2 regions of the Methylococcus geothermalis genome follow, and region 2 is predicted to be linked to the other one. Evidence: predicted binding sites of a transcription regulator. Region 2 holds the regulator's gene; the other holds the start of a gene.
What was found. Region 2 encodes HrcA, which represses chaperone genes, less so after heat shock. Its sites were predicted from a motif close to TNTTAGCACTCNNNNNNNNNGAGTGCTAANA; they were not measured.
Positions count from the first base shown of each region.

Region 1 (15,376 bases), 1.1 Mb from region 2:
TCGGCAGGGGGCGTTTCCGCGCCTACAGCGCCGGCAGCCATCCAACCGGTCACGTCAATCCGCTGGCGCTGGAGCGGCTGGAAAAAGAAGGCATTCCGGCGGAAGGGGCACGCAGCAAGAGCTGGGACGAGTTCGCCAGCCCCGGCGCACCGCCGCTGGACTTCGTCATCACCGTCTGCGACGACGCCGCGGGCGAAGTGTGCCCGGCTTGGCCCGGTCAGCCCCTCACCGCCCATTGGGGCCTGGCCGATCCGGCCGCCGTCGAGGGCTCCGAAGGTGAGCGACGGCTCGCATTCGCCCAAGCCTTCGCTCTTCTCGCGCGACGCATCGCCTTGTTCACTGCCCTCAATCCGCTCAGCCTGGAACGGCTCGCCCTGGAGCGGAAGCTTCGCGAAATAGGACGCACGGGTTAGCGCACGTTGGATGGGAGAGATGGCCTCTTCGGCATTTGAAGCGAAGGAAACACTCATGAACCCAAAATTGATCAACGTGCTGGTGCTCTGCACCGGCAATTCCTGCCGCAGCATCCTAGGCGAAGCGCTGCTCAACCATCTCGGCGGAGACCGCCTCCGGGCTTGGAGCGCCGGGAGCCATCCGACCGGGACGGTCAATCCCCACGCCCTGGCGGCCTTGCGCAGGCACGGCCTGCCCGCGGACGGCTTGCGCAGCAAGTCCTGGGATGCCCTCGGCGACATCGTATTCGACATCGTGATCACCGTGTGCGACGAGGCGGCGGGAGAGGCCTGCCCGGTCTACCTGGGCCGGGCCATTCGAGGCCATTGGGGCATGCCGGATCCGGCCAAGGCGACGGGCACGCTGGCGGAAATAGACCGTGTGTTCGACGCAACATTCGAAATCTTGGAGAACAGGGCGCGGGCGTTGCTGGCCCTGCCGATTGAACACATGAGCCCCGCCGAGCTTTCGGCGGAACTGGAACGCATCGGGAAAATCGCATGAAGAAGCCCAAGCCGTCCCCTAGTCCCCCGCAAGCGCATGACAAGTATCTGTTGGCATGCTGACCCCAAAATGGTTTATCTGGCGATTCCTAGCCTTCCCGGCGGAGGCGGCCGAAGCGCTGAGCCAGATCTGCAGGTAAATTTCTTTGTTCGATAACCCGATTTGATCCCAGAGAACCACGGCCATGACAAAGCAGAAAACCCGAAACACCGCGACGATCACCCATTCCCCGACGGACGGCCCATCTCGGTTTGTGAGGAAACCTGCACGGGCAACCGTCGGCAGCAAGTCAATGGCACCGTCAAAGCCACAACGGTTGAGCGTATTCGATCGCTATCTGACTCTCTGGGTAGTTCTTTGCATTGTTGCTGGCGTTGGTCTGGGGCATCTCTTCCCCGGCGCGTTTCACGCAGTAGGACGATTAGAGATCGGGAAGATCAATCTACCGGTCGCCGCGCTGATCTGGCTAATGATCATTCCCACGTTATTAAAAATAAACCTCAAAGCGATGAAAGGCGTCGTGCAGCACTGGCGCGGAGTGGGGGTAACTTTGTTGGTAAACTGGGGCGTGAAACCATTCTCGATGGCGCTCTTGGGATGGCTCTTCGTCGGCAAACTGTTTCGTCCATGGCTCCCGGTCGATCAGATCGACTCCTACATCGCCGGTTTGATACTTCTGGCAGCAGCGCCATGCACGGCGATGGTATTCATCTGGAGCCATCTCGCGCGCGGCGAACCTCACTTCACCTTATCGCAGGTGGCGCTCAACGATGTCATCATGGTCATCGCCTTCGCGCCCATCGTCGGATTGCTTCTGGGATTGTCGGCCATTACTGTGCCCTGGGACACATTGTTCCTATCGGTACTGCTTTATATCGTCATCCCCCTGGCGCTGGCGAATTTCGGACGCGCGCTTGTATTACGCCACGAGCATGGATATGTGCGCCTGGACCGCCTGTTGAAGGTTTTGCATCCCGTATCATTGACGGCGCTCCTAGGCACGTTGGTTTTGCTGTTCGGTTTCCAAGGCGAGCAGATACTCGCTCAGCCTCTGGTCATCCTACTCCTGGCGGTGCCCATCCTGATCCAGGTATTTCTTAATTCGGGACTTGCCTATTTGCTCAACCGTGCCGTTCGGTCACCCCATTGCATTGCGGGACCGTCGGCTCTCATCGGGGCCAGCAACTTCTTCGAACTTGCCGTCGCTACGGCCATTGCCCTATTCGGTTTCGAATCCGGCGCCGCATTGGCGACTGTCGTAGGTGTTTTGATCGAGGTGCCGGTGATGTTGTTGGCAGTGGGGGTGGTCAACCGCAGCCGCGCTTGGTACGAGCTGCGTTCAGGCGTTCCCGGTTACGAAGAATGCTGCCCGGTGGACGTGCATCGGCATGCAGGCAAATGAATGGCGGAGCGTGCCGTTGACCCGCTAGTCAATAGAGAATAGGCCTCCATACCGTCATTTTTCCACCTGTTTGGTGATGTTGAACCATGGTTTGCTATTAAGCCGGCAGCATTTGGTCTCCAACCTGAAAGTATGAGGTAATCGCCATGCCTAAAATCGTGATCCATATATTTCACGCCGACGAATCTTCCCTCGGAACCGGTTCACACTTGGCGGAGCGCATTCGCCAAATCAAGGATGAAAGAGGATTGGCTCTCGAAGTATACGTATTCGGCCCAGCGGAGAAGGCCCTTATGAACCCCGACTTTTCAACTTTCAATACCGCCATTGACGGGCTCGTGAAGGAAGGTATCGCCGTTTACACTTGCATTGATATCGCCAAGGCCATAGCCGCTGAGGAGGCCTTTAGGGCACGGGGAATCCAGATGGCCTATGCACGCGACAAGTTCTCCGAATACGCCCTCGAAGGTGCCACGGTCATCGGGTTTTAGCTATCAAGATACGCCGTCGGGGAGCGTGTGGCGTAATGACATCGTGACGGGAAACGTCGCTCGTGAACTCAAGCGCAGTATAACCGATCGGAAGGAGTCTCCATGCAAAATCACCATATCCGTGGCGAACGCATCGAATCATCATACACCCATGCGTCGGCACGGGGCTTTGTGCTGCGACTCAGAGCTGGACATGCAGATCGCGCAGATGGCTTCAAGCCAGTCGAGACGTGGTTCGCCGCGGCGGATTTCGTGGCCAAACCGTCCGGAATATCGCTTGATGAGACAGGGATCGAATTCGAAGCCCCCTCACGACAAACCTCCTTCGCTGATGCGGATCCGCCATGTGCTGCACCTTGCCAGCGAAGCAGCAAAAGAACGCCGCGACCGGTCAGTGACCTTGGCCGGACCCAACAGCATGGTATTCCAGACCCTCACTCGGGCGCTTCCATTGAAGGGGATGGGGAGATGATCCCATGAGCCTGATCGTCGTGGGCGGATTATTCGTCCTGGCCATCGTTTCGGGAATGCTGGGCTTGGGCGTGGCCTTCGCGGCCGTCCCCTTTCTTTCCCTGTTCCTGCCCGATCTGGTGCATCAGGTCCAGCCGTTGTCCTTGCTGCTCAACGGCATCACCGCGCTGTTCTCGGTCTTCGGCTTCGCCCAAAGCGGTTATGTGGACTGGCGGAAGGCGATTCTGCTGGCGGTCGTCACGACGATTTTCGCTCCTCTGGGGGCTTGGCTGGTTCAGCGCGTCGAGGTGCACTGGGTATGGTGGCTCTACCTCGCGGCCGTCGCCTATCTGGCGTTCAATCTGTTCCGTCCCGTAAAGACGCAAAGCCGGCAGGAACGCTTTCCTCTCGCCCTGGCCTTGGCCGCCCCCATCTCGGTACTGTCAGGGTTCCTCGGGGTTGGTCCCGGATTCTTGCTCATGCCGACCCTGATCCTCACCGGGCACGATCCCAAGAAAGCGGCCGGCATCAACGCATTTGCGGTCACCCCTCCGTCCTTTTCGTCATACTTGCCCCATATCGGCACCGCACGGCTCGATGCGACACTTACGGTGACCCTGTTGTTATTCGGCGCCTTGGGTTCGTACCTGGGATCGCGGTTGACCAGTCTCTATGTGCCCTCGATCCGCATCAAACAGTTGTTCGGAGTACTGATCGTCCTGGTCACACTCTATAAGCTCTCGACCCTGCCGGGCTATAGCCTTCACGGCGTGTACGACAAGCTATCGTCGATTTGGCATTGCCTGGCGGTCTGCCTGCAATGATCCGGCAAAAGCCTTGCTGTCGCATCGTTCTGGTACTGAGTCTTCTCACTAGCCCCATCCCGGGCTGCGCAGCGTCTCGTGACGGCCCCACTGACAATACCCCGGACTGGTTCTACCCTGTCTGGGCCGCGCAGGCCATGTACAATCAAGCCATCCGGGTCCGCGACACGGACAGTGCCCTGGGCCGCTACTCGCTCAAGACCAAGGAGATCGGGCTTAAAGACTTGGCCCGCATGCACGGCCATCTGTGCGATGGGCTGGTGATCGCCTTCGTCGAGATCAAGGCAGTGTTCGAAAGGCTGTTTCCGGAGGGCGTCGTGGACCGTACTGACCTTCGGGCGGTATCCAAGAACGGCCCCTGCTGGGTGGATGCGGTGTCCTGGATGACCGGTGCCCGCATCAATTTTCAGACCCTGCGCATCGACAATTCCGTCGGCGACGGCTTCATCATCCAGAAGATATCGACCGGGGAAACCTATCAGGTCTCTTTGAAGCCCGGCGTATTCCCAGCGAAACAAGCCGACCTCGAGGCGCGTATCCGCGCCGCGCGCGCCGAAGGCAAGCCGGTCACTGCCACCGAAATCGCCGAACTGGAGCGCCAAGCGGACCGGTTGAGCCAGAAGATGCTCACGACGCCGCCATCGATTTTGCTGGATGTGCGCCCGCTGCCGAACTACCGGTTCGTGCCGATGGACTTGCTTGGTACACGAGGCGATATCGTCAACAAGAACATGCCCCGGTGAGGCCATGTTGGGGCGGTCAGTGAGCCATTTGACCAATATCTCGGAACCAGAAGGAGAAACCCCATGCTGTTCTGGATCATCTTATTCTGTTTGCTCGGCGGTATTGGCGGCGTGGTCGCGGCCTCTCGCGTTCTCGCCTTGCCGGAGGCGCTCCGGAAAAGCCTCCTGCCTTTGCTGCTGAGCTATGCCACCGGAACGCTCCTGGGCACCGCTTTTCTCGGTCTGCTTCCGGAGAGCCTGGAGCTGGCGAAACCGATGGCTGTCTCGACCACTGTCCTGGTGGGGATTCTGATATTTTTTCTCCTGGAGAAATGCGTCATCTCGCGCCATTGCCACGCCGAAGTCTGTGAGGTCCACGGACAGGCGGGTCCGCTCATTTTGATTGGCGATGCGCTGCACAATTTTGTCGACGGCTTCGTCATCGCAGCGGCTTTCCTGACCTCGTTTCCCTTGGGGGTGGCCGCGGCACTGGCCGTATTCGCCCATGAAGTTCCCCAGGAAGTGGGCGACTTCGCGATTCTGCTCGACAGCGGTTATTCCACGCGCAAGGCATTCCTCTATAACCTGTTGTCCGCCCTCGCCATCTTGCCTGGCGCGGTCGTTGCCTACGCGTCCTTGGCGGCGCTGCAGGCGGCCGTTCCTTACGTGCTGGCGCTCTCCGCGGCAAGCTTCATGTACATCGCGATGGCCGATCTCTTGCCCAGTCTGCACCGGTACGTGCCCTTGGCGGTGACCCGGCGGCAGCTTCTGTTGATGTTGGCCGGCATCGGCACCATCGCTTTTTTTCACCTGTTCGGTCTGGGTTAGATGCCGCGGGCTTTGCTGGGCCGTGGATACACTGCTCGAATTGCAAAATCTGACCTTGTCGCTGGGTCAGCGGCAGGTGCTCGGCGGGATCGGTCTGAGCATTGCGCGCGGCGACATCCATGCGCTCGTGGGTGCAAATGGTGCCGGCAAGAGCTGTCTGGCCTATGCCATCATGGGATGTGAGGGCTATCGCCCCCAACAGGGGACCATCCTGTTCGAAGGCCGGCGCATCGATGAACTGCCGATACAGGTGCGGGCGCGCCTCGGAATAACCTTAGCCTGGCAGGAGCCGGCGCGCTTCGAAGGACTGCGTGTCAGCGATTATCTGCACTTGGGTTCACCGCCGGGAGATCCGATCACGGCGCTGGAAGCGGTCGGCTTGTCGCCGACTGAATATCTTGACCGGCCCGTGGACAATACCCTGAGCGGCGGGGAGCGCAAGCGCATCGAACTTGCCGCGATCATTACCATGCGGCCCAAACTGGCGATACTCGATGAGCCCGCGGCAGGGATCGATCTGCTGTCGCTCGACGAGTTGGTCGCGGCCATTCAAGCGATGCAAAGTATCGGCAGCACGATTCTGCTGATCACCCACGTCGAGCAAGTTGCCGCCCACGCAGACCGCGCGTCACAGCTTTGCGGTGGTCAGATCGTCTGCCAAGGGGAAACGCAAGCCGTGATCGAAAACTACAAAGCGCGCCGCTGCCGTCGCTGCGATGGTGAGATCTGCCGCCATGTCTGATCTCGCTCCTCTCATCGATGCCTTCCGGCTGGCCGGTGAAGATCCCGGTCAGATTCTGGCCGAGGACACTGCACACCTTCTGGCCTATGACCATCAGATCGTCGGCCTCCAGTCCATTCCAGGAGTCGTGGTTTTCGCCAAAAACGAACGGAACGTGATCAAAGCGCAGATCACCATCGTAAAGGGATTCACTATAGCGCAGCCTATCCACCTCTGCTTCAGCCTGTTGGATCGCTTCGGCGGCCAGAATGTGGAGCTTGACCTGACCGTTCAGGCCGGGGCCAGTGCCGCCGTTTGGTCGCATTGCCTGTTCGCTCATGCCGAACGGGCCTTTCATGCCATGCAGGCACGGGTCCAGATCCAGGAAAACGCATCGCTCAACTATCAGGAATCCCACTACCACGGGATGTCCGGGGGTATCTCCGTGCGGCCCCGCGCAAGGATCGCGCTCGATAAAGACGCCCGCTACCGGTCTGATTTCTCGTTGCTGCTAGGACGGGTTGGTCTGCTGGACGTCGACTATGTTGTCGATGTCGGACCAGGGGCGGCTGCGGAACTCACCAGCCGGGTTTATGGCCATGTCGCTGACGAGATTCGCATGCGAGAACAGATGAACCTCGACGGCGAGCGTGCCCGCGGCCTCATTAAATCGAGAATCGCCGTCGAAGACGAAGCCAGCGCGCAGGTCCTCGGCATCATGCACGGCAATGCCGCCGGCGCCAGAGGCCATGTGGACTGCCTGGAAATCGTCAAAGGCCGGGGTGTAGTAAGCGCCATCCCCGAGGTTCGCGTTTCGCACCCACAAGCCAAGGTCACCCATGAGGCGGCTATCGGCAGCGTCGATCCGAAACAATTTGAGACCCTTCTGGCACGGGGCCTCGATCCGGATGAGGCCGTGGACCGAATCATCCTAGGCATACTCACTTGAAACCAAAAGATCCGCTTCGTGCATCCTTAGGCGACTAGACAGCCGCACCAATCGTGGAGAGACCCCCCAATGAATGATCTGAAAGAGGCAAAAGCCCGAGCCGCGATCCAGATATCCGAATACGCCGGCTTGGGAGGTTCAATCTTATGAATGCAGCGAAAAAACGCATCCTTATCGTCGGCGGCGTGGCCGGCGGCGCAACATGTGCGGCACGGGCGCGCCGCCTTTGCGAAACCTGCGAGATCCACGTATTCGAACGCGGCCCCCATGTCTCGTTCGCCAATTGCGGCTTGCCCTATTTCGTGGGTGACGTCATCCAATCGGAAACTGATCTCCTGGTAGCAAGCCCCGAGCTGTTCAAGCGCCGCTACAACATCGAGGTCCATACCGAAACGGAGGTCACCGGCATCGATCGGCATGCCCGACAGATCGAAGTTCGCGATCTCAGAACCGGCGCGGTGCGACGAGAGCCCTATGACGCTCTCGTCCTGGCGACCGGCGCGCAGCCGATCCGGCCGTCTCTGCCGGGTATCGACCTGCCCGGCATCCATGTACTACGCACCATCCCGGATAGCCGAAAGATCAAGGCTGCGGTCTCCCATGCTAAGCGGGCGGTCATGGTCGGCGGCGGCTTCATCGGCCTCGAAATGGCCGAGAACCTAGCCGGACTGGGACTTCAAGTCACCCTCCTGGAATTGGCCGACCAAGTGTTGCCGCCGCTCGATCCGGAAATGGCCGGCTACGCCGCCGAGCGGCTGAAAACTCGCGGGGTCAGCCTGAGACTAGGCGAACGCGTCGAGTCCTTCGATAAGCAGCCGGAGCATGGACTGAACGTTCACACATCGAAGGGCGAAACCATCGCCGCCGATCTGGTCATCCTGGGAATCGGCGTGCGACCGGAATCAGGGCTGGCGGAGGCCGCCGGCTTGGAACTGGGCGCCCTTGGCGGGATTCGGGTGGATGAGTACATGCGGACCAACGATGCCGCCATCTGGGCCGTCGGTGACGTCGTCGAAGTAAAAAATCGGGTGACGGGGGATTGGCAACTGGTCCCCTTGGCAGGGCCCGCCAACCGTCAGGGGCGGGTCGCGGCCACCGCTATTCTTCACCATTTCGAATACGGCGATAGTACACCGCCTCCCTTGAAATTCGAGGGGGTGCTCGGAACCGCGGTGTGCGAAGTGTTTGGTCTGACGATCGCCTGTACCGGCGCCAGCGAGAAAGCGCTGCGGCGGGTCGTCATGGATTACGAAAAGGTTTACCTGCATCCCGGCCACCATGCGACTTATTTTCCGGGTGCCAAGCCGATTCACATCAAATTGTTGTTCTCCAAAACGGATGGTCGGATCCTGGGTGCGCAAGCCGTAGGCGAACTGGATGTCGCGCGACGCATCGATGTCATCGCTACGGCCATGAGGCAGGGTGCAACCGTGTTCGATTTGGAGGACCTGGAACTTTGCTACGCGCCGCAGTTCGGCGCCGCCAAGGATCCTGTCAATGTCGCCGGCATGATCGCCGCCAACCATTTGCGCGGCAGTCTGCCGCTCGCAGATTGGGATGAGTTGGCAAAAACCTCGGCTTTGCTGGTGGACGTCCGCAGCGAGGCGGAGTTTGCCGGTGGCCACATTCCGAACGCACACAACCTTCCTCTCGAAATTTTGCGCGACCGGCTTCACGAATTGCCGCAGGATAGGGAAATCTGGCTGGTCTGTGGTGTCGGGCAACGCGCCTACTACGCGATGCGCGTTTTAATGCAAGAAGGCTTCAGGGTGAAAATACTTTCCGGCGGCATGCAAACCTACAAAGCATGGACTCGGGCCTTTGATTGATCGCGCTTTTATGGGCTCCCGTGGACTTTTTGAGGAGGACTGTCGCTGATGGGCAGCGAATCGCCGCCGGCCAGTCTCCGGTATCGTCAGGACGCCGTCCGGTCTGGGACTGTTGGATCAGCCTTTCCGGCACCTCGGCGCTGGAGTTCCGGGTCAAACCGGTCCTTAAACGAAACCCCCGGTTCCGTGCCATGACGGCTCCGGAACCGGGGGTTGACGCGGGGATGGCCATCCCCGGCTTCTTTGCGGCTTCGGGAACTCAGGAGAGTCCCGAAGACTGGACGCCGATTACATCATGTCGTCCATTCCGCCGCCTGCCGGCATGCCGCCCTTTTCCTTCTTGGGCATTTCCGCGACCATCGCTTCCGTGGTCAACATGAGGCCCGCGACGGAAGCCGCGTTCTGCAGGGCGGAACGGGTAACCTTGGTGGGGTCGAGGATGCCCATTTCGATCATGTCGCCGTACTCGCCGGTGCCGGCGTTGTAGCCGAAGGTCCCGGTGCCTTCCTGGACTTTCGCGAGGACGACCGAAGGCTCCTCGCCGGCGTTGGCCACGATCTGGCGCAGCGGTTCCTCGATGGCCCGCCGCAGGATGGCGATGCCGACGGTCTGGTCGTGGTTCTTGCCCTGCAAGGTTTTCAGGTTCTGCTGAGCGCGGATCAGAGCGACACCACCACCCGGCACGATGCCTTCCTCGACGGCCGCCCGGGTCGCGTGCAGTGCATCTTCGACACGGGCCTTCTTTTCCTTCATCTCGACTTCGGTCGCCGCGCCCACCTTGATGACGGCCACGCCGCCGGCCAACTTGGCGACGCGCTCCTGCAGCTTCTCACGGTCGTAGTCGGAGGTGGTATCCTCGATCTGCTTGCGAATCTGCTCGACGCGGGCCTTGATGGCATCCGTGGAGCCGGCGCCGTCGACGATCGTGGTGTTTTCCTTGTTGATCTGGATTTTCTTGGCCTGGCCCAGATCGGTGAGTTCGACCTTTTCCAGGCTCAGCCCCAGTTCCTCGGAAATCACCTGTCCGCCGGTCAGGATGGCAATGTCTTCCAGCATGGCCTTGCGGCGGTCACCGAAGCCCGGCGCCTTGACCGCGCAGACCTTCAAAATGCCGCGCATGTTGTTGACCACCAGGGTAGCCAACGCTTCGCCGTCCACGTCCTCGGCGATGATCAGCAGAGAGCGGCCGGACTTCGCGGTTTTCTCCAGCACGGGCAGCAGATCGCGGATATTGGAGATCTTCTTGTCGTGCAGCAGAACGAAAGGATTCTCGAGCTCCACGCTCATGGTGTCCTGCTGGTTGATGAAGTACGGCGACAGATAGCCGCGGTCGAACTGCATGCCTTCGACGACATCCAGCTCGTTCTGCAGGCCCGAGCCCTCCTCCACCGTGATCACGCCTTCCTTGCCGACGGTGTCCATGGCCTGGGCGATGATCTGGCCGATGCTCTCATCGGAATTGGCGGAGATGGTGCCAACCTGGGCGATTGCCTTGCTGTCGGTGCAGGGCTTGGACAGTTTTTTCAATTCCTCGACCACGACGCCGACCGCCTGGTCGATGCCGCGCTTGATATCCATCGGATTGGACCCGGCGGCCACCGACTTCAGCCCTTCGCGCACGATGGCCTGGGCCAGCACGGTCGCGGTGGTGGTGCCGTCGCCGGCGACATCGGAAGTCTTGGACGCGACTTCCTTGACCATCTGCGCGCCCATGTTCTCGAACCTGTCCTTCAGCTCGATTTCCTTGGCGACGGAAACGCCATCCTTGGTCACGACCGGCGCGCCGAAGCTCTTCTCCAGCACGACATTGCGCCCCTTTGGTCCCAGGGTCTGCTTCACTGCGTCTGCCAGGATGTTCACGCCGGCCAGCATGCGGTGACGGGCATCATCCGAAAAACGTACATCTTTTGCTGCCATCAGTTCATTCCTCCAATGTTCGGTTCAAAGGCTTCGCAAATCAGGATCAGGATTCAAGGACACCCATGATGTCGTCTTCCCGGAGTATCAGATATTCCGTTCCGTCGACTTTGATTTCGGTGCCGGAGTATTTGCCGAACAGGACCGTGTCGCCCGGTTTCACTTCCAGGGCGCGCACTTGGCCGTTCTCCAGCACCTTGCCGTTGCCGACGGCGACGACTTCGCCCTTGATCGGCTTTTCCTTCGCGGTATCAGGGATCACGATGCCGCCCGGCGAGGTCTTCTCTTCTTCCCGGCGGATAACCACAACACGGTCATACAAGGGACGGATTTTCATGATGACTTGGAACTCCTTCTATAATGCATTGAATTTCAGCAATAATTTTACAGGGTTCTGCAGTTGGCACTCGCAAGGGAGTGCTGCCAGCAATATGGAGCCGGGGGATTTTTTTTCAAGGGCGGATCCGCCGGAACGGTACCACCTGATGTCGGGCGGCGAGGGTCGCGGGTTCCTAGGGATGGGACGGCGGACCGGGCGTTAACGCCAGCACGAAACTTGCGGCCAGGAATGCCGGGAAGAGGGGCGGTGGGGGAACGAGATCGGTGTCCGGCTACCGACCTCGTCAATCCCCATCAGCATCGATATCTTCGTAAATCTCCGGGGTAAATCTCGGCGTGCATATCGCAAGAAACACCAAGTCGGTATTCCCGGTATTGGCAATTCGCTGGGAAACACCGGGCGGTATGACGGCGACGTCCCCTGGCCCGACGACCTCGGGCTCCAGTGCACCGATTTCGACCCTGCCCTCGCCCTGCAGGATCAGGTAGCGCTCAGTCACGTTCCTGAGCCGGTGAAGCCGTGTGGTGACCCCGGCCTCGACTCTGGCCTGCGCAATGGAAACATCGTCATCGGCGGGAGAATTCCACCACTCGGTGATGTAGCAACGCTCGTCGAAATAGTACTCCACCGCCGAGCCGTGATTGATGCCTGCCTGAGTCATGATGAGTTTGACGCCGGATTCCTGTGAGCCCACCTGCACGAGCTTTCGTGTCTTCCCGCAGTATAGCGGGCTATGGGACGATGGACCCGGCCTTAGGTGCCACTGCGCCGGCCACGCCTTCACTATTCGGTTAAAATTCGCCGCCTCAACCCGCTTCGGCGGCGTCCGTCCTGCCTCACCTCAAGCTCCACGCCATGACCGATCGAGCCGACCTGTCCAGACACACTCCGATGATGCAGCAGTTTCTCCGCATCAAGGCGGAGCACCCGGACCGGCTACTGTTTTACCGGATGGGCGATTTCTACGAGCTGTTCTTCGAAGATGCCCGGCGGGCGGCGAAGCTGCTGGACCTGACCCTGACCAGCCGGGGCGAATCGGGCGGTGAACGCATCCCGATGGCGGGAATTCCCTACCACGCAGTCGACGGCTATCTGGCTCGGCTGATCCGGTTGGGCGAATCGGTGGCGATCTGTGAGCAGATCGGCGATCCAGCCACATCGAAGGGACCGGTCGAGCGCAAGGTGGTGCGTATCGTGACGCCGGGCACGGTGACCGACGAGGCGTTGCTGGAGGAGCGCCGCGACAACCTGCTGGCGGCGATCGCTCGCGACGGCGCGGTGTTCGGACTGGCGGTGCTGGATCTGTCCGGCGGACGTTTCACCCTGCAGCAGCCTGAGTCGGCCGCCCAGCTCACGAGCGAGCTGGAGCGGCTGAACCCGGCGGAACTCCTCGTAAGCGAGGACGAAGCGCTGCCGGAGGGGCTGTCCGGACGCAATGGCCTGACCCGGCGTCCGCCCTGGCATTTCGACCCGGAAAGCGGGCGTCGCCAGTTGCTGAACCAGTTCGGCACCCGTGACCTGTCGGGCTTCGGCTGCGAGCATCTGACCGTGGCGCTGGGTGCCGCCGGCTGCCTGCTGCAATACGTGCGTGACACCCAGCGCAGCGCCCTGCCCCACATCCGCGGCGTCCGGGCCGAGACCGGAGCGGAATACATCGGCCTGGACCCCGCCAGCCGGCGCAATCTTGAGCTGGACTCCCATCCGTCCGGCCGCACCGAATTCACCCTGCTGGGCATCCTGGACCGCACCGGGTCGGCCATGGGCGGGAGATTACTGCGGCGGTGGCTGCATCAACCCTTGCGCGACCGGGCCATCATCCAACGACGCCAGGAGGCGATCGGTGAGCTGCTGGAGAAACACCGTTTCGAAGACCTGCTCGAACTTTTACGCGGCGTGGGCGACATCGAGCGGATCGCAACCCGCATCGCCCTGAAGTCGGCCAGACCGCGCGACCTCACGACATTGCGCCAGGCCCTGCAGACCTTGCCGGCGGTCCGGGACACCCTTTCCGGCATCGAAGGCGCGTTGCTGAGCGATCTGGCTCAGCGGCTGGTCGATCAGCCCGAGCTGAGCAGTCTGTTGCAGCGGGCCGTCGTCGACAACCCGCCGATGCTGATCCGCGACGGCGGCGTGATCGCCGACGGCTACCACGCCGAACTGGACGAGCTGCGCCAGTTGAGTGAGAACGCCGACCGCTTCCTGGTCGAGCTGGAGGCAAAGGAGCGCGAGCGCACCGGACTCAGCATGCTGAAGGTCGGCTACAACCGGGTGCAGGGGTTCTACATCGAGCTGCCCCGGAGCCAAGCCGAAAAGGCGCCGGTGCACTACAGCCGGCGCCAGACGTTGAAAAACGCCGAGCGCTACATCACTCCGGAGTTGAAAACCTTCGAGGACAAGGTACTGAGTGCCCGTGAGCGAGCGCTGTCTTGCGAGAAGGCGCTCTATGACGAATTATTGGAAACCCTGGGGAATTGGCTGCCGGCACTGCAAGATTGCGCGGCGGGCTTGGCCGAACTGGACGTGTTGGCGACCCTGGCCGAACGCGCCGATCGGCTGAATTGGGTGGCCCCGAGGCTGGTGGGCGCGCCAGGCATCCGCATCGTCCAAGGGCGCCATCCGGTGGTCGAGCAGGTCAGCGGCACGCCTTTCGTGCCCAATGACCTGGAATTCGGCCCGGACCGGCGCATGCTGGTCATCACCGGGCCGAACATGGGCGGCAAGTCGACTTACATGCGCCAAGCCGCGCTGATCGTGCTGCTGGCCCACATCGGCAGCCACGTGCCGGCGACGGAAGCCGAAATCGGCCCGATCGACCGCATTTACACCCGCATCGGCGCCTCCGACGACCTCGCCAGCGGCCGCTCCACCTTCATGGTGGAAATGACGGAGACCGCCAACATCCTGCACAACGCCACGGCGGAAAGCCTGGTGCTGATGGATGAGATCGGCCGTGGCACCAGCACCTTCGACGGACTGTCGCTGGCCTGGGCCTGCGCCGAGCACCTGGCGCGCGAGACGCGAGCCTATACGCTGTTCGCCACCCATTATTTCGAGCTGACGGCGCTGGCCGAGGAGTGTGACGGGGTCGGCAACGTGCACCTGGATGCCGTGGAGCACGGCGACAAGGTGGTGTTCCTGCATGCGGTCCGGGAAGGGCCGGCGAGCCAGAGCTACGGCTTGCAGGTGGCTGCGCTGGCGGGGGTCCCGCGGGCCGTGATCGACAACGCGCGGCGAAAACTGGAGCAGCTGGAACGGCAGGCGCGTTCGGCCCTTCAGCAAGCTGTGCCGGTGACCCAGCTCGATTTGTTTTTGGCGCCGGAGCCGCACCCCGTGGTGCGGCGGCTGGAAACCTTGGACATCGACGGACTCAGCCCGCGCGAGGCATTGAATCTGTTGTACGAGCTGAAGCAGTCGCTGTAAAACGGCCCGGCGGCGCGGTTCGCCGCCGGGCTCGGCAAGGGAAATTACGGGGTCTTGGCCTGCTTGCCGCCTTCGTCCTTTTCATGCTTCAGCATGCGGGCAAGCTGCTCGGCCGGAACATAGCCCGGCAGCACGTTGCCGCCGCCGGTCACGATCATCGGCGTGCCCTGGGCGCCGATGGCGGTCCCCAGCGCCATCTGCTCCTTCACGGGGTTGTCGCAGGATTTTTCTTCCACCTTCTCGCCCTTCTTGGCCTTGGTCAAGGCGGCGTTGCGGTCCTTGGCGCACCACACGCTGACAGCCTTGTCCCAGGAATCCGAGCCTTCGCCGGCGCGCGGGAAGAACAGGTAACGGACCTCGATGCCTTCCTTGAGATAATTGTCCATCTCCGAATGGAGCTTGCGGCAGTAGCCGCAATCGATATCGGTGAACACGTAGGCCACGTATTTGCCGATCTTCGGTTTGAACACGATCATGTTCTTCTCACCCAGCTTTTCCAGCGCTCCGATCCGCGCCTTGGCCAGCT
Region 1 covers NZ_CP046565.1:2,474,811-2,490,186, forward strand. Annotated here, with positions in the region: gene GNH96_RS11485 (arsenate reductase ArsC) at 1-413, shown strand, start outside; gene GNH96_RS11490 (arsenate reductase ArsC) at 469-957, shown strand; gene arsB (ACR3 family arsenite efflux transporter) at 1,142-2,359, shown strand; gene GNH96_RS11500 (hypothetical protein) at 2,506-2,850, shown strand; gene GNH96_RS11505 (hypothetical protein) at 2,953-3,330, shown strand; gene GNH96_RS11510 (sulfite exporter TauE/SafE family protein) at 3,327-4,124, shown strand; gene GNH96_RS11515 (formylmethanofuran dehydrogenase subunit E family protein) at 4,262-4,867, shown strand; gene GNH96_RS11520 (ZIP family metal transporter) at 4,931-5,674, shown strand; gene GNH96_RS11525 (ATP-binding cassette domain-containing protein) at 5,697-6,416, shown strand; gene GNH96_RS11530 (SufB/SufD family protein) at 6,409-7,344, shown strand; gene GNH96_RS11535 (FAD-dependent oxidoreductase) at 7,530-9,173, shown strand; gene groL (chaperonin GroEL) at 9,462-11,090, opposite strand; gene groES (co-chaperone GroES) at 11,137-11,427, opposite strand; gene GNH96_RS11550 (cupin domain-containing protein) at 11,714-12,091, opposite strand; gene mutS (DNA mismatch repair protein MutS) at 12,286-14,850, shown strand; gene GNH96_RS11560 (DsbC family protein) at 14,895-15,376, opposite strand, start outside.
Region 1: the regulator HrcA is predicted to act here: its motif matches at 11,489-11,519, upstream of groES (co-chaperone GroES).

Region 2 (15,376 bases):
CGCTGATGACCACGCCCGCCTGGGCGCGGAACGTCCGGGTGAGATAAGCGACCGCCGGGGTCGGCATCGGGCCCAGCAGCTGCGTGTCCACGCCGGCGGCGGAAAAACCGGCTTCGAGAGCCGACTCGAACATGTATCCGGAAATCCGCGTGTCCTTGCCGATCAAGACGCGCTGACCGGGCTTCCCGCGCGCGAAGACGCGGCCCGCCGCCCAGCCGAGCTTGAGCATGAAGTCCGGCGTGATCGGGTAGTCGCCCACCCTGCCACGAATGCCGTCGGTTCCAAAATACTCTTTCTTCACTGCTTCTTCCTCCTATCCGCCACCAAAAAAATAGCGAACTCGCAGACAACAGAAAACCCCTGGCAGGCACCAGCCTGCCAGGGGTTCGAAGGCCCGTGCGGCCCGAACGTTTAGTGCTGCTCCGCCGGCTTGCCGAAGGAACCCGACACCGGCTCATCGCCTCCCTTGGCAGCGGACTCGCCGCTGCCGGGCGGAATGTTGTCCTCCCAGCTCTGGGGTGGCCGCGGCGGCTTCCCTTCCATGATGTCGGCGATCTGCAGACGGTCAATGGTTTCGTATTTGATCAGCGCTTCGGCCATGAGATGCATCTTGTCCATGTTTTCCCGAAGGATACGCTCGGCACGTTCGTAGTTCCGGTCGATGATCGAGCGGATTTCCTCGTCGATCAGATGCGCCGTTTCTTCCGAAACGCTCTTGTGCTTGGTTACCGAACGGCCGAGGAAGACTTCGCCCTCCTCTTCGCTGTAGGCCAAAGGCCCCAGCCGCTCGGACAGGCCCCACCGCGTCACCATGTTCCGCGCCAGGCTGGTCGCGCGTTCGATGTCGTTCTGAGCGCCGGTGGTGACGTGCTCCCGTCCGAACACGATCTCCTCGGCCAGCCGCCCGCCGAACAGGCTGGAAATCTGGCTCTCCAGTTTCTGCTTGCTGGCGCTGTAGGTGTCGCGCTCCGGCAGGAACATCGTAATGCCGAGGGCGCGGCCACGCGGCATGATGCTGACCTTGTAGACCGGATCATGCTCGGGCACCGACAGGCCGACGATGGCGTGGCCGGCTTCATGGTAGGCCGTGAGTTTCTTTTCCTCGTCGCTCATGACCATCGACTTGCGCTCGACGCCCATGAGGATCTTGTCCTTGGCCTTCTCGAAGTCCTCCATTTCCACGACCCGCTTGTTCTTGCGGGCCGCGAACAGGGCGGCCTCGTTGACCAGGTTGGCCAGATCGGCGCCGGAGAAACCGGGCGTACCGCGCGCCAGATACTTGGCTTCCACGTCGTCGGCCAGCGGCACCCGCTTCATGTGGACCTTGAGGATCTGCTCGCGCCCGCGGACGTCGGGCAGACCCACCACCACCTGACGGTCGAACCGGCCCGGCCGCAGCAGCGCGGGGTCGAGCACGTCGGGCCGGTTGGTGGCGGCGATCACGATGATGCCCTCGGTGCCTTCGAAACCGTCCATTTCGACCAGCAACTGGTTCAGGGTCTGCTCGCGTTCGTCATGCCCGCCGCCGAGCCCGGCGCCACGGTGGCGGCCGACCGCATCGATTTCGTCGATGAAGATGATGCAGGGCGCATGTTTCTTCGCCTGCTCGAACATGTCGCGCACGCGCGATGCGCCCACGCCGACGAACATTTCCACGAAATCCGAACCCGAGATCGAGAAGAACGGCACCCTGGCTTCGCCGGCAATGGCGCGGGCCAGCAGGGTCTTACCGGTACCCGGAGGGCCGACCATGAGCGCGCCGCGCGGAATCTTGCCGCCCAATTTCTGGAATTTGCTGGGATCCTTGAGGAAATCGACCATTTCAGCGACGTCTTCCTTGGCCTCGTCGGCGCCGGCGACATCGGCGAAGGTCACCTTGACCTGGTCTTCCTCGATCAAACGCGCCTTGCTCTTGCCGAACGACATCGCTCCCCGGCCGCCGGCGCCGCCCTGCATCTGGCGCATGAAGAATATCCACACGGCCACCAGCAGCAGCATCGGGAACCAGGAGATGAAAATCTGCATCAAGAGCGACTGCGACTCCGGCGGCTGCGCCTTGATATCCACATGATTCTTGAGCAGATCGTCGATCAGGTGCGGGTCTTCCGGATTGTAGGTCGAGAATTTCTCGCCCGTGCTCAGCATGCCGCGCACCGTCTGTCCGTCGATGGTCACCGATTTGACCTGCCCTTCGTTCACTGCCGAAATGAACTGTGAGTAGGACATGCCGGAATCGACCGATTTGCGGGAGCCGAAGTTGTTGAAGACGGACATCAACACGACGGCAATGACCACCCACAGAAGGATGTTCTTTAACATATCGTTCACGACTCGAATCTCCCTAGTCGGATTGGGATGGGATGGTATACGGCTTTATTATTTATGTCAGACCGATGACGACAATATAATCCACACCTGCGTTGGACCGCCACGAAATTCCCCGCGGCACGACAAAAATCATCGACGCAACATGACACAAATATGACATCTCGATGGCCAAAATCGTTCCCGAACGTGTCCGATCATCGGTCGCCGCCGCGGTAACCCTTGCCGACGAGATAAATTTCCGCGCTCCGGGGCCGGGAGGCTTTCGGCTTCCTCATGGCAACGGACGCGAACGCCTTTCTGGCGTAAGCCACGTATTCCTGGAATCCCTCGCCCTGAAACAGCTTCACGACGAACCGACCGTTCGGCGCCAGGACCCGTTCGGCCAGATCGTAGGCCAGCTCCGCCAAGTACATGCTGCGCGGCTGGTCGACATGACGGTTTCCGCTCATGTTGGGCGCTATGTCCGACAATACCACATTCGCCGAGCGCCCGCCGATCGCCTCCAGCACGCTCTGGAATACCGCATCGTCGAGGAAATCCCCTTGCACCACGGTCACACCCGGCAAAGGCTCCATCGGCAGGATATCCAGGGCGAGGACCTTACCCTTCGGTCCGACCCGCTGCGCCGCATACTGCGACCAGCCTCCGGGTGCCGCGCCGAGATCGATCACCGTGGCGCCGGGCTCGAACAAACGGTCGCGCTCGTCCAGCTCGATCAGCTTGAACACCGCCCGCGAGCGATAGCCCTTTTCCTGCGCCAGACGCACGTACTCGTCGGAGAAATGCTCCGCGAGCCAGCGGCCACTGCTTCGGCTACGCTTTGCCATGAGAAATTTGTTCAATCACGCTAGAATGACCGGCTTTTTCCCGCGAGAGTAACCCGTATGACCTCCGAACTCAGACGCCAACTGCGCGCCAAGGCTCACAAACTGAAACCGGTCGTGATCACCGGCCAAGCCGGCATTACGCCCGGCGTGCTCGCCGAGATCGGCCTGGCACTGGATCATCACGAATTGATCAAGGTCCGGGTCAATGCGGGGGACCGTGAAACCAGGGCGGAGATGGCGACTTCGGTCTGCCGGGAGACGGGCGCCGAGCTGATCCAGTCACTCGGGCACGTGATCACGCTGTTCCGGAAATCGCCTGAGCGGGGTAAAAAAGCCTAGATGTATTTCACCGATATGATTTCATATTCGCGGGTGCCGCCCGGCGCCTGCACAATCGCCACATCGCCTTCCTGCTTGCCGATCAGCGCACGGGCGATAGGCGACGTCACGGAGATCCGGCCTTCCTTGATCTCGGCCTCATCCTCCCCGACGATCTGATATGTCACCACATCGCCCGAAGCCAAGTCCTCGATCTCGGCAGTCGCACCGAAGACGATCTTGCCGCCGGGGTTCAGGCGGGTGACGTCGATGATCTGGGCGTTGGCGAGCTTGCCTTCGATCTCCTTGATCCGGCCCTCGATGAATCCTTGCTGTTCGCGCGCGGCGTGATACTCGGCGTTTTCCTTCAGGTCGCCATGGGCACGCGCCTCGGCGATTGCCTCGATCACTCGGGGCCGTGCCACCGACTTCAGATGATTGAGTTCTTCACGCAGCTTTTCGGCACCGCGCGTGGTCATGGGAGTCTTGTTCATCGCTATTCCTTCCGATTCTCCGATTCAGGATAGGGCGCCGTGCAAATCCTGCAGCCGGTTGACGTCCACCGAGCCGAGTTCGTCGAGCGCGCAGCAGATGGCATGGGCGCCGGAAATCGTGGTGGTATAGGTCACCTGATGCTGCAAAGCCTGCCGTCGAATGGTGAACGAATCGGCGATGGCTTTCTTGCCCTCGGTCGTGTTGATGATAAGCTGAATCTGGCCGTTCTTGATCATGTCCACGATATGCGGCCGCCCCTCGTACACCTTGTTCACCTTTTCGCAGGGGACGCCCGCTTCCTGCAGCACCTTCGCCGTGCCCCGCGTGGCCACCAGGCGGAAACCTTTGGCGACCAATGCTTGGGCGATGGGAACGATCTTGGGCTTGTCGGCGTCGCGGATGCTGATCAGCGTCACCCCTTCGTAAGCCAGCCGGACGCTGGCAGCCCGCTGCGCCTTGGCGTAGGCTTCGCCGAAGCTGGCGCCGACGCCCATGACCTCGCCGGTGGATTTCATCTCCGGCCCCAGCAGCGGATCGACGCCGGGGAACTTGATAAACGGGAAGACCGCTTCCTTGACTGAAAAATACGGCGGGATGCGCTCTTCGACCATGCCCTGCCGGTCCAGGCTGCAGCCGACCATGCAGCGTGCCGCGACCTTGGCCAGCGGGTAGCCGGTCGCCTTCGAAACGAAGGGGACGGTGCGGGACGCGCGCGGATTCACTTCCAGCACGAATATCTCCTCGCCCTGGATGGCGAACTGGGTATTCATCAAGCCGACCACGCCCAACGCCTCCGCCAGCAGGCGGACCTGCTCCCTGACACGGTCCTGGATGTCCGATCCCAGGTCATAGGGCGGAATCGAGCAGGCGGAATCGCCCGAATGCACTCCGGCCTGCTCGATATGCTGCATCAAGCCGCCGATCATCACGCGCTGGCCGTCGGCGACGGCGTCCACGTCCATCTCGATGGCGTCGGACAGAAAGCGGTCGAGCAGCACGGGGGACTCGTTGGAAACGCTGACTGCTTCGAGCATGTAGCGCTTGAGGTCGTCGTCGTTGAACACGATTTCCATGGCCCGGCCGCCCAGCACGTAGGAAGGCCGTACCACCAGCGGATAGCCGATTTCCTGGGCGCCGCGCAGGGCTTCATCCAGCGAGCGCGCCGTGCGGTTGGGCGGCTGCTTCAGGTTGAGGCGGTCGATCAACTTCTGGAAGCGCTCGCGGTCCTCGGCCAGATCGATCGAATCGGGCGAGGTGCCGATGATCGGCACCCCCGCCGCCTCCAGCGCCCGAGCCAGCTTCAACGGCGTCTGGCCGCCATATTGCACGATGACGCCCCTCGGCTTCTCCAGCTGGACCACCTCGAGCACGTCCTCCAGCGTGAGGGGCTCGAAATACAGGCGGTCGGAAGTATCGAAGTCGGTGGATACCGTCTCCGGGTTGCAGTTGATCATGATGGTCTCGAAACCATCCTCGCGCAGCGCCATCGCCGCGTGCACGCAGCAATAGTCGAATTCGATGCCCTGGCCGATCCGGTTGGGGCCGCCGCCGAGCACGACGATCTTCTCGCGCTCCGTCGGTGCGGCTTCGCACTCTTCTTCGTAGGTCGAATAGAGATAGGCGGTGAAGGTGGCGAATTCGGCCGCACAGGAATCGATCCGCTTGTACACCGGGCGGATGCCGAAACGGTGCCTCACCGCTCGCACTTCCGCCTCGCTGCGATCCAGCAGACGCGCCAGCCGAGAATCGGAAAAGCCCTTGCGCTTCAGTCCCAGCAGTTCATCGGCGGTCAGCGAAGCGAGCGTACGCCGGGCCAGAGCGGCTTCTTCGAGCATGAGGTCCTCGATCTGGGCCAGAAACCAGGGGTCGATGGCACTCAGCTCGTGGATCTCGTCCAGGCTCAAGCCCAGCCGGAAGGCGTCGGCGACATAGAACAGGCGGTCGCAGCCCGGATGGCCGAGCTCGCGCTGCAGGCGCTCGACCCGGTCCTCGCTGTCGGCGGCCAGTTTGCCGACCAGCCCGTCGACACCGATCTCCAGGCTACGCAGAGCCTTCTGCAGCGACTCCTGGAAAGTCCGGCCAATCGCCATGGCCTCGCCCACCGATTTCATCTGGGTGGTGAGGCGGTCGTCCGCCTGCGGGAACTTCTCGAAGGTGAAACGCGGGACCTTGGTCACCACGTAATCGATGGTCGGCTCGAACGAAGCCGGCATCGCGCCGCCGGTGATCTCGTTGCGCAGCTCGTCCAGGGTATAGCCGACCGCCAGCTTGGCCGCGACCTTGGCGATGGGGAAGCCGGTGGCCTTGGAAGCCAGAGCCGACGAGCGCGATACCCGGGGATTCATCTCGATCACGATCAGGCGGCCATCTCTCGGGTTGACCGCGAACTGCACGTTGGAACCGCCAGTATCCACCCCGATCTCGCGCAGCACCGCAATGGACGCGTCGCGCATGATCTGGTATTCCTTGTCGGTCAGCGTCTGCGCCGGCGCGACCGTGATCGAGTCGCCGGTATGCACGCCCATGGGATCGAGATTCTCGATCGAGCAGACGATGATGCAGTTGTCGGCCCGGTCGCGCACCACCTCCATTTCGTATTCCTTCCAGCCGAGCACCGACTCCTCGATCAGCAACTCGTGGGTGGGCGACAGATCCAGGCCGCGCTCGCAGATTTCCACGAACTCCTCGCGGTTGTAGGCGATGCCGCCGCCGGACCCGCCCAGGGTGAACGAGGGCCGGATGATGGCGGGATAGCCCACCGTATCCAGCACCACCAGCGCCTCCTCCAGACTGTGGGCGACATCGGACTTGGGCACCGACAGGCCGATCTTGACCATGGCCTTGCGGAACTGGTCGCGGTCCTCGGCCTTGGAGATGGCTTCGCGTTTGGCGCCGATCATCTCGACGCCAAACCGCTCCAGTACGCCTTCGCGGTCGAGGTCCAGGGCGCAGTTGAGGGCGGTCTGGCCGCCCATGGTCGGCAGCAGCGCATCCGGCCGCTCCTTTTCGATGATACGGGCGACGGTCTGCCAATCGATCGGCTCGATGTAGGTGGCATCGGCCATCTCCGGATCGGTCATGATCGTCGCCGGATTCGAGTTGACCAGGATGACCCGATAGCCCTCCTCCCGCAGCGCCTTGCAGGCCTGGGCGCCGGAGTAGTCGAACTCGCAGGCCTGGCCGATGACGATGGGGCCGGCGCCCAGGAGCAGAATCGATTTGATATCGGTACGTTTTGGCATGAACGAAGGACGCGATTAATGACGGTTGCGGGCGACTTTCATGTCGGCGATGAAGCGGTCGAACAGATCGCACAGATCGTGCGGGCCGGGACTCGCTTCCGGATGCCCCTGGAAACCGAACGCGGAACGATCGGTGAATTCGATGCCCTGGAGACTGCCGTCGAACAGGGAACGGTGGGTCGGCCGCACATTTTCGGGCAGGCTGGCTTCCTCGACGGCGAAACCGTGGTTCTGGCTGGTGATCACCACTCGGCCGGTGCCCAGGTCCTGCACCGGATGATTGGCGCCGTGATGGCCGAATTTCATCTTCAGGGTGCGCGCGCCGGCCGCGAGGGCCAGCAACTGGTGCCCCAGGCAGATGCCGAAAACGGGGATGCCAGTGGACAAAAATGCCCGGATCGCCGCGATGGCATAGTCGCAGGGCTCCGGATCGCCCGGGCCATTGGACAGAAACAGGCCGTCCGGCTTCAGCGCCAGCGCCTCGGAGGCCGGCGTCTTGGCAGGCATCACGGTGACCCGGCAGCCTCGGTCCGCGAGCAGACGCAGGATATTCTGCTTGACGCCAAAATCGTAGGCCACCACGTGGAAGCCGCCGTTACCGGCATGCACCGGCTCGGCGCCGAGCCGCCAGGTGCCTTCGGCCCACTCATAGGACTGCTGCGTAGTCACGACCTGGGCCAGATCCATGCCCTGCAGGCCGGAAAAGCCGCGGGCCATGTCCACCGAGGCATCGGCATCCAGACCGTCGCCGGCCGCGATGCAGCCGCGCTGGGCGCCCTTATCGCGCAGGATGCGAGTCAGCCGGCGGGTATCCAGGCCGGCGATGCCGACGACGCCGCGCTGACGCAGATAATCGTCGAGCCGGATCTGGCTCCGCCAGTTGCTGGCCCGCAACGGCAGGTCGCGGATGACCAGGCCGCTGGCGAAAATGCCGGTGGACTCGGCATCCTCTTCGTTGACGCCGGTGTTGCCGACGTGCGGATAGGTCAACGTGACGATCTGGCGGGCGTAGGACGGATCGGTGAGAATTTCCTGATAGCCAGTGATCGAGGTATTGAACACCACCTCGCCCACCGACGAGCCTTCGGCTCCAATCGCGTAGCCGCGAAACACGGTACCGTCTTCAAGAGCAAGCAGCGCGGGAGTTTTCAATAAGGCCACCTTAAGATGTGCAAAACGGGGCAGACCCGAAGATATGCCCCGCTTGTTGGAATTCGACGCGTTTTAGCCGCTCGATTATAGAAGATCGCCCTGATGGAGTCCATCCGGCGTACCAGTACTAGATGTAACGCTGCGCGAGGCCTGATTGAATGTGGGTATCCGAACCCACGGTCGGGTTACTTTCTTTTGTGCGGACAAAAGAAAGTAACCAAAGAAAAACCACCCGGAGGCCGCGAAAGCCTCCTGCGCTTCTCGCTTTCGGCGAGGGTCCATCGAAGGGGCTCCTGCCCCTCGATGGACGAGCCGCGTCCCTGCGGCTCCCCTTCGGGCTTTTCTCGCCGAAAGCTGCGATGCTCGGCGCGGCCTGACGGGGAAAAACAAGCCCCCGCGGCATGCTTCATCCTATTACACCCTATCGTGCGGAGTTTATTCCCTCAACCCCAACACATCCTGCATGTCGAACAAGCCTTCTCCTTGGGACATCAGCCAGATGGCCGCTCTTACCGCACCCTTGGCGAAGGTCATGCGGCTACTCGCCTTGTGAGTGATCTCGATGCGCTCGCCCTCATCGGCGAACATGACGGTATGCTCGCCGACGATGTCGCCGGCGCGGATGGTGGAAAACCCGATGGTCTTGGCGTCGCGCGCGCCGGTGATGCCTTCGCGGCCGTAGATCGCGCAGTCCTGCAAGTTCCGCCCCAAGGCTTTCGCCACCACTTCGCCCATGCGCAGCGCGGTTCCGGAGGGCGCGTCGATTTTATGGCGATGGTGCGCTTCGACGATCTCGATATCAGAATGCTCGCCTACCACATGGGCCGCGATGTCCAGCAGCTTGAGCGCCAGATTCACTCCCACGCTCATGTTGGGCGCAAACACGATACCGATGCCTTCCGCGGCGGCGGCGATGGTCTGGCGCTGCGCCGCGCTGAAGCCGGTCGTCCCGATCACCAGCCGTATTCCGGCCGAGCGGCAGAATTCGAGGTGGGCCAGCGTGACTTCCGGCAGAGTGAAGTCGATCAGCACATCGACTCTGTCCGACACTTCGCTCAGGTTGCCGACCACGGGCAAACCGATAGTCGACAGGCCCGCCAGTTCGCCGGCGTCGCGGCCGACTGCGGGGCTGCCCGGGCGGGCGACCGCTGCCGTCAGCTCCACTGCCGGATCGGCCAGACAGGCACGCACGAGATTGCCGCCCATGCGTCCCGCGACACCGGCTATTCCAGCTCTAATGACCATGATTTCAGCCTGCTCCCTCAAAGTCCCAGACGATCGAAGAACTGCTTGACGCCGTCCAGCCAGCCGTGAGCCTGTGGGCTGTGATGGCTGCCGCCGCCGCGCAGGGATTCGTCGAGCTGCCTGATCAGCTCGGTCTGCTCCTTGTTCAGATGCACCGGCGTCTCCACCCGGACCCGGCACAGCAGGTCGCCGGCGGCGCCGCCCCGAACCGGCTTGACACCCTTGCTTCGAATCCGGAACAGCCGCCCCGTCTGGGTCTCGGGCGGAATCTTGAGCACCACCTTCCCGTCCAGCGTCGGCACTTCCAGCTCGCCGCCCAGGCAGGCGGTGGGGAAACTGATCGGCACTTCGCAATACAGGTCGGCGCCGTCACGGGTGAAGATCGCATGCTCCTTCACGCCGATGTGGACGTAGAGATCACCCGGCGGCCCACCGCCCTCTCCCGCTTCACCCTCGCCGGAGAGACGGATGCGGTCGCCGGTGTCCACGCCGGGCGGGATCTTGACCGAGAGCGTCTTGGTTTCCTGCACGCGGCCCTGGCCATAGCAGACCCGGCACGGATCGGCGATATGCCGGCCGCTGCCACGGCAGGTCGGGCAGGTCTGCTGGACGGAGAAGAAGCCCTGCTGCATCCGGACGGCGCCCTGGCCGTGGCAGGTCGGGCAGGTCACGGGAGAACTGCCTTTTTTGGCGCCGGAGCCGCCGCATTCGGAGCACGAAACCCAGGTCGGCACCTTGATCTTGGTTTCGGTGCCGGCCACGGCCTCTTCCAGTGTCAGCTCGAGGTTGTAGCGCAGGTCGGCGCCGCGCTGTCCGCGGCCGCGGCGCCGACCTGCGCCGCCGCCGAAGATGTCGCCGAAGACATCGCTGAAAATATCGCTGAAATTATCGCCGGTGAAACCGAAGCCGCCGCCTCCGCCCATCGACGGATCGATCCCGGCGTGGCCGAACTGATCATAGGCGGAGCGCTTCTTGGGGTCGGACAGCACATCATAGGCTTCCTTCACGGTCTTGAAACGCTCCTCGGCCTCGGGATTGTCTTTGTTCCGATCGGGGTGGTATTTCATTGCCAGACGGCGGAACGCCTTTTTGATGTCGCTGTCGCTGGCGTTGCGCGGAACCCCGAGCGTTTCGTAATAGTCTTCTTTTGCCATAAACGCACAACCGCCGGCTTGACGCCGGCGGCCCGATCAGCAGGGAAAGGATGAGCCGCCCCGCCCTACAAGAGGCGGAAAGGCTTGCCGCGGTTTAACGCTTGTCGTCGCGGACTTCTTCGAACTCGGCGTCGACGACATCGTCACCGCCACCGGCTTTTTCATGGCCGTGAGTTTCCGCGGCGCCCGGCTCGGCCTGTTGGGCATAGAGCCGTTCGGCCAGCTTGCCGGAAAGCTCGGTCAGCGTCCTGGTCCGCTGCTCGATCAGATCCTTGTTATCACCGCCCATGGCATCTTTCAGATCGTTCAAGGCCGCCTCGATCTTCGCCCGTTCCTCGCCGGAAACCTTGTCGCCCAGTTCGGACAAGGTCTTGTTGGTGGCATGGACCATGGCGTCGGCGTGATTGCGCGCGGTGACCAATTCGTGCATGCGGCGGTCTTCCTCCGCGTGCAACTCGGCATCCTTCACCATACGCTTGATCTCATCCTCGGACAGGCCGCTGGAGGCGCGGATGATGATGGACTGCTGTTTGCCGGTCGCCTTGTCCTTGGCGGAAACGTTCAAAATGCCGTTGGCGTCGATGTCGAAGGTCACCTCGATCTGCGGCACGCCGCGCGGCGCCATCGGGATGTCGGTCAAGTCGAAGCGGCCCAGCGACTTGTTGTCTCGGGCCATTTCACGCTCGCCCTGCAGCACGTGGATGGTCACGGCCGTCTGGTTGTCCTCGGCGGTGGAGAAGACCTGCGTCGCCTTGGTCGGGATCGTGGTGTTCTTTTCGATCAGCTTGGTCATGACGCCACCGAGGGTCTCGATGCCCAGCGACAGGGGGGTCACGTCCAGCAGCAGCACATCCTTCACCTGGCCGCCGAGCACGCCCGCCTGGATGGCGGCGCCGACAGCCACGGCTTCGTCCGGGTTGACGTCCTTGCGCGGCTCCTTGCCGAAGATTTCCTTCACGAAATCCTGCACCTTGGGCATCCGGGTCTGACCGCCGACCAGGATGACCTCGTCGATGTCGCCCGGCTTGACGCCGGCGTCCTTGAGCGCGGTTTCGCAGGGACCGCGGGTGCGCAGGATCAGGTCCTCCACCAGCGCTTCCAGCTTGGCCCGGGTCAGCTTGATGTTGAGGTGCTTGGGTCCGGTCGCATCCGCCGTAATGTAGGGCAGATTGATTTCGGTCTGCTGGCTGGAAGACAGCTCGATCTTGGCCTTCTCGGCGGCCTCCTTCAGGCGCTGCAGCGCCAGCGGGTCGTTGTGCAGGTCGATGCCCTGTTCCTTGCGGAACTCGTCCACGATGTATTCGATGATGCGCAGGTCGAAGTCTTCGCCGCCGAGGAAGGTGTCACCGTTGGTCGACAGCACTTCGAACTGGTGCTCGCCATCGACCTCCGCGATCTCGATGATGGAGATGTCGAAGGTGCCGCCGCCCAAGTCGTAGACCGCGATCTTCTGGTCGCCGCGGCGCTTGTCCATGCCGTAGGCCAGCGCCGCAGCGGTCGGCTCGTTGATGATGCGCTTGACGTCGAGGCCGGCGATGCGCCCGGCGTCCTTGGTGGCCTGGCGCTGGGAGTCGTTGAAATAGGCCGGTACGGTGATGACCGCTTCCTTGACCTCTTCACCCAAATAGGCCTCGGCGTCCTTCTTGAGCTTCATCAGCACGCGCGCCGAGATCTCCGGCGGCGCCATCTTCTTGCCCGCGACCTCCACCCAGGCATCGCCATTTTCCGCCTCGACGATGGTGTAGGGCACCATCTTGATGTCCTTCTGGACGACATCGTCCTTGAAGCGGCGGCCGATGAGCCGCTTGATCGCGAACAAGGTGTTCTTCGGATTGGTGATGGCCTGCCGCTTGGCAGACTGCCCGACCAGCGCCTCGTTGTCGGTGCTGAACGCGACGATCGACGGCGTGGTGCGCGCACCCTCGGCGTTCTCGATCACGCGGGGCTTGCCACCTTCAAGAATGGCCACGCACGAGTTGGTGGTGCCCAGGTCGATCCCGATAATTTTTGCCATGGATTTCTCCGGTTTATCTGTGATTGTTCTGAGGGACAGATGCTATGTGAGGCCGATCCAGGGGATTTCAAGCCTGGGCTACGACCACGAGCGCGGGGCGCAGCAGACGGTCGTTCAACAGATAGCCTTTCTGAAATACCTTGAGCACGGTGTTCGGCTCGACCGACTCGGCAGGTTCCAAAGCCATGGCCTGGTGCCGTTCCGGATTGAATTTCTCGCCTACCGGATCGATGGCCAAGATGCCGAACTTCTCGAACACGCTCTGAAACTGCTTCAAGGTCAGCTCAGCTCCTTCCCGGAGCTTGGCGACATCGGGGGTATCGGCCGATGAGGCCGCGATGCCGAGTTCCAGGCTGTCCATCACCGGCAACAACTCCTTGGCGAATTTTTCCAGGGCGTACTTGTGCGCATTCTGGAGGTCTTTTTCCATCCGCCGGCGCAGGTTTTCCATTTCCGCCTGGGCCCGCACGAAACGCTCCCAGTTGTCACTCGCCTGCTGCTGTGCCTCAAGCAATGCCCGGTCGGGCTCCGCGGCAGGCGCTTCGGCAGGTGGCGCCTCCACTTCCAGAAGTTCCGGCTGGGCGTCTGTGCCGGGACCGTTGGTCAATTCTTCTTCGCTCATAGTCCGAATTATAGGGGTTCAAAATTTTTTTGATCGGAAAAAACGATACCGCCCGGCTCCTTGGGAGCGGGCGGCGGACTTCCCGGTACCGTCACAACTCCGGAAACATTAAGTTGGGGCCCGTGTCCGCTGATTCAAGGCTGCGCCCACCAGTTTCGCGGTGACGTCCACGAGAGGGATCACCCGCTCGTATTTCATCCGGGTCGGCCCGATCACGCCGAGCACGCCCAGCACGCGATTGTCGACCGAATAGGATGCCGTCACCAGGCTGCAGGGCTCCAGCGGCCGGAGGCCACTCTCTTCGCCAATGAGTATTTTCACGCCGGGGGAGGCGAGGCAGCGATCGAGCAGCCCGACGATGCTTTCCTTCTGACGAAACGCTTCGAACAGGCCGCGCAGGCGCTCCACATCGGCCAACTCGACGAAATCCATGAGGTTGGTTTCACCCCTGACCAGAAACGGCTTCTTCGAGCGAGCGCCCTCCAGCAAGGCCTGCTCGGCGATCTCGCCCGCCTGCAACAGTTGCTCGCTCAGGCGCTCACGTTCGTTCTGCAATTCGGAGCGCAGATGTTCGCGCGCCGAAGCCATGTCCTTGCCGATGCAGACGGCATTGAAGAAATTGGCGGCGGCCTGCAACTCCGCAGCGCTGAAACGATGGGGCGTGTGAATGATCTTGTTGTGGATTTCCTGATCGCTCGTCACCAGGATGGCCAGTACCCGGTGGTCCGACAGCGGCAGAAATTCGATGTGCTGGAACGCCAGGGTTTCCCGCCTCGGCATGGAGATGATACAGGCCATGTGGGTCAGCTCCGACAGCAGTTTGGAGGCGGTTTCCAACAGATCGCGCGGGTTATCCTGGCTCTCGAGGTCCAGCCACAACTGGTCGACGATGCCCTGCTGCAAGGGCTTCACGATCAGCAAAGAGTCGACGAACAGCCGGTAGCCGCTCACGGTGGGCAGGCGGCCCGCCGAGGTATGCGGCGAGGTGATCAAGCCAAGTTCCTCGAGATCGGCCATGACGTTGCGTATGGTCGCCGGGCTCAAACCGGCATCCTTGGCGAGAACGCGCGAACCGACCGGCTGGCCTTCGCCGATATACCGTTCCACCAGTGCCTTCAACAGGTGCTGGGCTCGCTCGCTCAATTCGGGAAAACTTGCCACGGTATGCCGGAAAGATGCTGGATTAGCACTCGATTACGCCGAGTGCCAAAAACTAGCAACCCCTAGATTAAGTGTCAAGAAGGTCCTACCATTGGGCAACGCCGCATCGCAAGCATTTTAACTCGTGGCGAAGATCTAAGGCTTGCCAATCCTAAATAATTTGATGCTCGGGCCTTCAACCCCGGGATTCCACACGACGTTCAGGCGGATGCTTTCGCAATTTCGCACCATCGCGCTCATCGGGAAGCCGGACGCCCCGCGGATAGCGGATACCCTCGGCGCCATCCATGCCTATCTCCTGACTTCCGGACTCGACATTCTGGTGGAGCGAGGCTGTGCCACGCTTTTCCCCCATTCCGCCCAGATCTGCACCATGCCCGAACTGGCCCAGCGGGCGGACATCGCCGTGGTGGTCGGCGGAGACGGCACATTGCTGGGAGCCGCGCGTAGCCTTTACCTGCACGACGTTCCCCTCATTGGCGTCAACCTGGGACGGCTGGGCTTTCTGGTGGATATTTCCCCTAACGACGCGGTCGGGAAGCTCCACGAAATATTGACCGGGTCGTACCGGGCCGAGGAGCGCTACCCTCTGGTGGCCCAACTGATCCGGGACCGTGAAGCCATCGCCCAGGGCGCCGCCGTCAACGAGGTGGTCATCCATAGCGGCAGCGCGACCAGCATGATAGAAATCGAAACCGCCATCGACGGCGTCTTCCTGAATTCGCAGCGCTCCGACGGACTGATCGTCTCCACACCCACCGGCTCGACCGCCTACGCGCTATCGGCCGGCGGGCCGATCCTGTATCCCGCGCTCAATG
Region 2 covers NZ_CP046565.1:1,382,399-1,397,774, reverse strand. Annotated here, with positions in the region: gene glmM (phosphoglucosamine mutase) at 1-301, opposite strand, end outside; gene ftsH (ATP-dependent zinc metalloprotease FtsH) at 412-2,319, opposite strand; gene rlmE (23S rRNA (uridine(2552)-2'-O)-methyltransferase RlmE) at 2,523-3,155, opposite strand; gene yhbY (ribosome assembly RNA-binding protein YhbY) at 3,213-3,494, shown strand; gene greA (transcription elongation factor GreA) at 3,491-3,967, opposite strand; gene carB (carbamoyl-phosphate synthase large subunit) at 3,992-7,210, opposite strand; gene carA (glutamine-hydrolyzing carbamoyl-phosphate synthase small subunit) at 7,226-8,362, opposite strand; gene dapB (4-hydroxy-tetrahydrodipicolinate reductase) at 8,798-9,607, opposite strand; gene dnaJ (molecular chaperone DnaJ) at 9,625-10,761, opposite strand; gene dnaK (molecular chaperone DnaK) at 10,856-12,775, opposite strand; gene grpE (nucleotide exchange factor GrpE) at 12,843-13,397, opposite strand; gene hrcA (heat-inducible transcriptional repressor HrcA) at 13,506-14,558, opposite strand; gene GNH96_RS06705 (NAD(+) kinase) at 14,767-15,376, shown strand, end outside.